DNA from 3 places in the Priestia sp. YIM B13552 genome. Region 1 is predicted to be linked to each of the others. Evidence: predicted binding sites of a transcription regulator. Region 1 holds the regulator's gene; each other region holds the start of a gene.
The links. Region 1 encodes LexA, which represses DNA repair genes until DNA is damaged. Its sites were predicted from a motif close to CGAACATATGTTCG; they were not measured.
Positions count from the first base shown of each region.

Region 2: dndB (DNA sulfur modification protein DndB) is a predicted target of LexA. The motif match lies at 1,392-1,405, and genes of this name have one in related genera.
Region 3: uvrB (excinuclease ABC subunit UvrB) is a predicted target of LexA. The motif match lies at 1,242-1,255, and genes of this name have one in related genera.

Region 1 covers NZ_JBHZOU010000002.1:378,017-380,299, reverse strand. Annotated here, with positions in the region: gene ACFX40_RS08050 (magnesium transporter CorA family protein) at 1-990, opposite strand, end outside; gene lexA (transcriptional repressor LexA) at 1,202-1,819, opposite strand; gene yneA (cell division suppressor protein YneA) at 1,966-2,283, shown strand, end outside.
Region 2 covers NZ_JBHZOU010000003.1:59,043-61,325, forward strand. Annotated here, with positions in the region: gene dndC (DNA phosphorothioation system sulfurtransferase DndC) at 1-214, opposite strand, end outside; gene dndB (DNA sulfur modification protein DndB) at 217-1,314, opposite strand; gene dptF (DNA phosphorothioation-dependent restriction protein DptF) at 1,548-2,283, shown strand, end outside.
Region 3 covers NZ_JBHZOU010000004.1:223,115-225,397, reverse strand. Annotated here, with positions in the region: gene uvrB (excinuclease ABC subunit UvrB) at 1-1,174, opposite strand, end outside; gene ACFX40_RS18150 (sigma-54 interaction domain-containing protein) at 1,510-2,283, shown strand, end outside.

The sequences.
Region 1 (2,283 bases):
TTCATAAGATAATTTTAGCAACACGATTTTATAGAAAAAATGTAAAAATAAATTATAGTAATGCTGGCCAAATAGATGATTCATCAAAAGTTGATCCGTTTTAGAATCTGTCGATTTAGAAATACACGAAAACACATGGTCTGTTATGACGTAATAGGTTTCAGGAGCCCATCTTTCATACACGTGTTTGGTATTATACGTTTTAATATACTCATGGTTGTGTGCAGAAATAAACGCTTTCCCGTCAGGCGTATAGCTATTTAGCTGCCCAGTACGAAATAAAGTTGTGGAATTAATTTCTTGCTCTTGATTTACCGTTACATAACTTAACACAAACATCCGTTCATCGATAAAATAAGGAAGGCTCCCAACGTGCTGTTCACGCGTGGCTTCTTTCTTGATGTGTTCGTTCAAAAATGGCGCAAGCTGTGAAAAAATATAATCTTGCACTTTGCTATAGCGATGATGTTCATAGGTAATGGTGGATCCATGCTCTTCAGCAAGCTTCGGTTCTAGTACACGAAAATGATTCATGAATTCTAAAATATCATCATAGGTGTAATGATTATGGCTCATCTCAGTGCGAATGGTCATGACGCCAATTTCAAAAGGACATAAAAAAACATCCACAGACAGCACGTTGCTAGATACGGTGGTGGAGGAAGTGTGTAACGTAATAGTATGGTCTATTTTTTTGGAAAATCGAAGCAACCCTTCTTTTTCGCACGAGTCAGGGAATAGAATGCATTCAATGTAAGGAAGAAAATATTGATCCAGGCTATCATGAGATACGTAATACTGTTCTCCGTAGTATTCTTTTTCTAAATGTTTTTTTTGAATGGAAAAAAATTCGAACAAATTTTCTTTTAGTGCATGAACAAGCTGCTCTTTATTTTTTCGGTCAAAGGAAAAAGGAAAAAGAAACATGTTCATTGCTTTGGTAGGTACAATGGTTTGAAATGGTTCTGTTTTCCTTGGTGTATTGGTCATAAACTACATCCTTCTTATGGTCGGTTGTATTTCCTTGTAAGAGTCGAGGAAATGCAGATAGAAAGTAAAAGGTGAAACAAGCTTTACAAAAACCGTTCTACCTGCCTGCGGTGATTCAACGTATCATTTATAATATGCCAATTTTTTTAGAAAACAAACGTAAAAAAACCAACTAACATCATGATTAGTTGGTTTTACATACAGTGTCTGATTAGTGAATCGTGCGATATACACCAGTTACTTTTCCTAAAATCGTTACGTGGCGAAGAATAATAGGCGCCATCGTTGAATTTTCAGGCTGTAAACGAACGAAATTTTCTTCTTTAAAGAAACGTTTTACCGTTGCTTCGTTGTCCTCGGTCATAGCGACCACAATATCTCCATTATTAGCTGTTTGCTGCTGACGTACGATTACCATATCGCCATCTAGAATACCTGCTTCAATCATACTTTCTCCCATAATTTCAAGCATAAATACATGATCATCTGGAGAAACGAATTTATCTGGAAGAGGGAAATATTCTTCCACATTTTCAACGGCTGTTATAGGAAGACCCGCTGTTACTTTACCGATAACAGGAACATTAATGACATTGCTTTTAGGGATGTTTACTTCATCTAGTTGAAGAACTTCGATTGCTCTTGGTTTTGTTGGATCTCTGCGAATTAACCCTTTGCTTTCTAAACGAGCTAAATGCCCGTGTACAGTGGAGCTAGAGGCTAATCCTACCGCTTCCCCAATCTCGCGAACAGAAGGCGGATAACCTTTTAATTTTACTTCGTGCTTAATAAAATCTAGTATGTCTTGTTGACGTTTTGATAGCTTCATATTTTTCACCTCGATTTTAGCTATTCTTTAGGTGAATTATACCACGTGATGTGTCAATATACAAACATAAGTTCGAAGAATTCCATTGACAGAAACAAATGTTCTCAATAAAATAAGAACATATATTCTGATAGGGGGATCATAATATGCAACAATTCTTACATTCTATGAAACATTACGCTATTTTTTTTGCAGCAATCGCTGCACTTACATATGTATTGACGCTGGTTTTAGGAGCGGATAAAGTAGATTTAGACAAATATTCAACGGTTACTATTACAAAAGGAGATACGCTTTGGGACTTGTCCAACAAGTATCATAATCACCATCATTTGACCACCAATGAATTTGTCAAATGGGTTGAAGACGTCAATGATTTAAACTCAGACACTGCCCAGTCTTTATCTCCTGGAGATAAATTATATATTCCTGTTTTAAAACAAGAGTTACATAATCAAGTGGCA
Region 2 (2,283 bases), on a different contig from region 1:
AAATTACATATACTTTTTTGTGCAATTCCTCTTTAGGCATTTCACTTAGAGCCTCAAATACTAACTGAACTACAACTGTGGAATCTTTACCACCACTATATCCTACTACCCAAGGGCGGTCATCTTCCTTATAAGCTTTTTTTATGCTTTCTTTTGCTTCGTCAATAAAAGGCACTTGTTTTGATAAAAGATTACTAATGATGCCATTACTCATAATTAAACTACTCCTTGAAAAAATTTATTTTCTAATGATTGTTCAGCATCACTTAGCGGTAAACTAATCAATTGCTTAATTTTATTAGAAGTTAATTGAATGGTAGAGGAAGTCTTTTGAATACGGCCATTTTGATTAAATGCACGCCCCAACCAATCGTTTGTATTACTTCTATTCCAATCTATATTTGATAGCTTTTTAACGTAACTCTCCCAGTCTTTAGGGTGATGCTTTCGTAGATATTGTCCGACTAAACCAACTGCTTCAACAAATACGCCATGTCCCACAATAAAGTTTGCTCTTAATTCACGAGGAGTCAGTTGTTTTTCAAAAACCATGTTCCATTCTACAATAGAATCACACAAAACTAACCAAAATTGCTTCAAAAACTCTTCTTCCTCATGAGTTATTTCATCACCTTTAGATTTTCCAACTAGCTTTAGGTTTGTATTAAAAATGTGATTTAAAGCCAGTATCTTGGGTGAATTCTTGGACAGTGATACTCTTTCTTTATCTGTATATCTATTTAATAAAGGCGTAGTGGTTACAACATCTTTAGTAATAAGAGACAAACGATCCCGATAATCATAAAGAATACCGATAGAAGAAGTAGTATTTACAGCATGCCTATTTAAATCAGAAAAAATTTGTTGGGATTTTTTTAACCCTTCATCGTGGAAAAAAACTACAGATATAGTTTCGTTGCCAAGTTCGGGAGATATTTTTAATGCTTCTTCAATAGCTGCTCTGCGATGCTGCCCATCATTAATCAAAAACCTTGCATCCAATGAAATTTGCAACTGTCCTAAGTCTTTGGATGAAGGGTCCTCATTATATGGTTGAAACTTAATTTCACCATCTATAGACGCTGTGATGGAGGAAAATACATAATCTTTTTGATTTTCCACTATGTAATTTGTCATTTCTGGAATTCTAGATTTGTTTAAAATCCTTTGAGATCTGTATTCAGGTGGAATTTCTTCTTCATCAAAAAGAAAAATCTTTGGAATAATTCGTAAAGGGCACATAGCTACAAAATATTCTTTTCCTGCTTGGACACCTCTAATAGAAGGGAAATTATAAGTGAATGTCGAGTCCATAATCAAACCTCCTTATTACGTACGTAAAATATAATTTGATTATAAATTAATTAATTCAAAGATACAATGAAAAAAACCGAATGGAGGTTCGATTTTCTGTATTTCTAATTTTCTAATTAGATTGTTTTTTGTGTAAATAAACATATTGGTCCAGCATAAAGAAAATAGATATAATATATGTTAAAATTAAAATGAAATGGAAAATGATTATAGTAACCGGAGATGATTGACAAATGAGTTCCCAAGAGGTCTTTTTTTTAAGCTTCTTAGAAGATATAAATCCTGTAGCAGCTCAAAATGCCAAGAAGATGCAAGAATTAATATATGAAGATCCAAGTAGTTCAATTGTAAAAGCTAGATTATTCGCTGAAGCAATTCTTAGTGAAGTATTTAAGCAGGAGAAAATACAAGAACCTTACGTCAATTCTTTGTATGAAAAGATCTTGTACTTAACGAGAGAAGGGTATATTGAAAGAGATATTCAGAGATCATTCGATACAATTCGCTTGTCAGGCAATAAAGCTGCTCATGATGGCCAATTTAATGACATTACAGAAGCTTTTAAACTACATAGAGAAATGTACAAAATTGGAGTTTGGTTTTATGAGGTGTATTCATTAGAACAGTTAAAAGTGCCTTTATACGAGAATCCTAAACCTCCTCAACAAGAAAACATTGAAGATATTGTAAAGAAACAAATTATGAGCCTTTTTGGTCCTGAAGGATTAAAGATGGCGCAAAAAGAAGAATTATCAGGAGTAGAAGAACCCCTCTTAGTAAATGACCCTGTGCCTTCTCAAGAAGAAGATAACTCTACCTCTTCAATTTTAAATAAAGATTTAGAGCCAGGACAGAGCTACTTAGTAAGAGAGCTAAAGAGATTAAAAGATTCGTCGCAAGAAGCAATCGAGAATGCAAATAATTTTAGTAACTTTAAGGACTATATGCACGTAGATCGCAATATTCAAT
Region 3 (2,283 bases), on a different contig from region 1:
CATGAACAATTTGGTTAATATGCTGTTCAAATTCATCAAATTTAAGCGGGCGGTTATCTAATGCGGACGGCAAGCGGAAACCATGGTCTACTAACACTTGTTTACGCGCTTGGTCTCCATTGTACATTCCTCTAACTTGAGGAATCGTAACGTGTGATTCATCCACAACAAGAAGGAAATCTTCCGGGAAGAAGTCCAGCAGTGTATAAGGTGTAGAACCAGCGGGACGAAGCGTTAAATGACGAGAGTAGTTCTCGATTCCCGAACAAAAGCCCATTTCTCTCATCATTTCTAGGTCGTAGCGCGTGCGCTGCTCCAAGCGCTGCGCTTCTAAAAGCTTTCCTGCTTCTTTTAGCTTCTCTAGCTGTTCTTCTAGTTCTTTTTCAATATTTTGAATGGCAACACGCATTTTTTCTTCTCTCGTGACAAAGTGAGATGCCGGGAAGATAGCTACATGTTCACGATCTCCAATAATTTCTCCTGTTAGAGCGTCAACTTCTCGAATGCGGTCAATTTCATCGCCGAAAAACTCAACGCGAATACAGTGTTCATCTCGAGATACAGGAAAAATCTCCACAACATCACCGCGAACGCGAAACGTTCCGCGCTTAAAGTCAATATCATTTCTTTCGTACTGTACATCCACTAGCGTACGAAGCAGCTGATTACGCTCTTTTTCCATTCCTACTCGAAGAGATACGACCATTTCTTTGTATTCTTCCGGAGAACCTAAACCATAAATACAGGACACGCTGGCAATAATAATGACATCTTTTCGTTCAAAGAGAGAAGAAGTTGCCGAGTGACGAAGTTTATCAATTTCATCATTAATGCTTGCATCTTTTTCAATAAATGTATCTGTTTGAGGTACATAGGCTTCAGGCTGATAGTAATCGTAGTAACTGACAAAGTATTCAACTGCATTATTAGGAAAAAACTCTTTAAACTCACTGTACAATTGACCAGCAAGCGTTTTGTTATGAGCCATAATTAGTGTCGGCTTATTTATTTCCTTAATAACATTAGACATGGTGAAGGTTTTTCCCGTTCCTGTAGCACCTAGCAAAACTTGATGCTGCTTACCTTCTTTAATTCCTTTCACGATCTTTTCAATTGCCTTTGGCTGATCACCTTGCGGTTGATATGGGGATACTAATTCAAACTGATCTTTCAAATGAAGGCCTCCGTTTCCATTTTCTTGTTTTATCTATTTTTATTACGATATGTAAAAACCGAAAACACGAACTGATATTCGTATTTTATCACTTTATAATCATAAATGAAACTAATGAGTATTAATCTTATATAGTGTTTGTTTGTTTTTATTTTTTACCCTGTTACTTTATTACCCACTAAATTCTTATACTACCCTTTTCGAAGGGAATACAACTCTTTAGATGAAAGCAATAAAAGAAAGTAAGCTGCATAATTGTTTGAAAGAGATAGGCTTTTGCGCCAATTTCTAAATTATGATACAGTATAAAAAATATGTACTGAGAGGGGTTTAGTATGGCAAGCGTTGATCAAGTTCTTATAAATAACTCCTTTATAACAGTTGAAGAATCAACTTCTTTAGCTAAAGTGAAATCTGAACTTTCAAACTATGACTTCGTTATAGTCACAGCAAGTACCTTTTATGTAATACAAAAAGATGAACGATACCTGTTAACAGGTCATGACGAGGCATCGTCCATAAAAAAAGTAATAGCGGATACAAATTGGCCTTCATCTTCTACTTCTACGTTAGCCAATTTACAAGCCAACACAAACTGGAACAGACCAGTCCTCATTCAAGCAGAAAACCAAGAAACCACAATAGGACTTGTAACACCTTCACAGTGGATTACACATTTGCATAGCCAAAATGAGATATTAGCTTCCTATTTTGATACATTGGCAGAAACCATTAATGATGCAGTGACAGCCGTCGATAATGAAGGAAATGTAATCTTGTGGAATACTGCTGCGGAACATACGTATAAGATTCAGAGAGATGATATTATGGGTAGAAAAATCGGAGAGCATTTCAAAGATGAATCCATCATTCTACATACGATTCTAAATGAAGGGCGCCCTGTACGCGGAACGTATCATCGTCCTAATGAACAAACTCACGTGCTCATCAATGCATCTCCTATTATAAGAAACAATCGAGTCATAGGTGGAGTCGCAACTGAACATGACATTACCAATATTGTAAGATTAAATGAAGAAATTGATGTGTCTCTTCTCATCCCAAAAGATAATCCATTTTCTTCTTTCGCGGGTATCAGTCCTGAAATT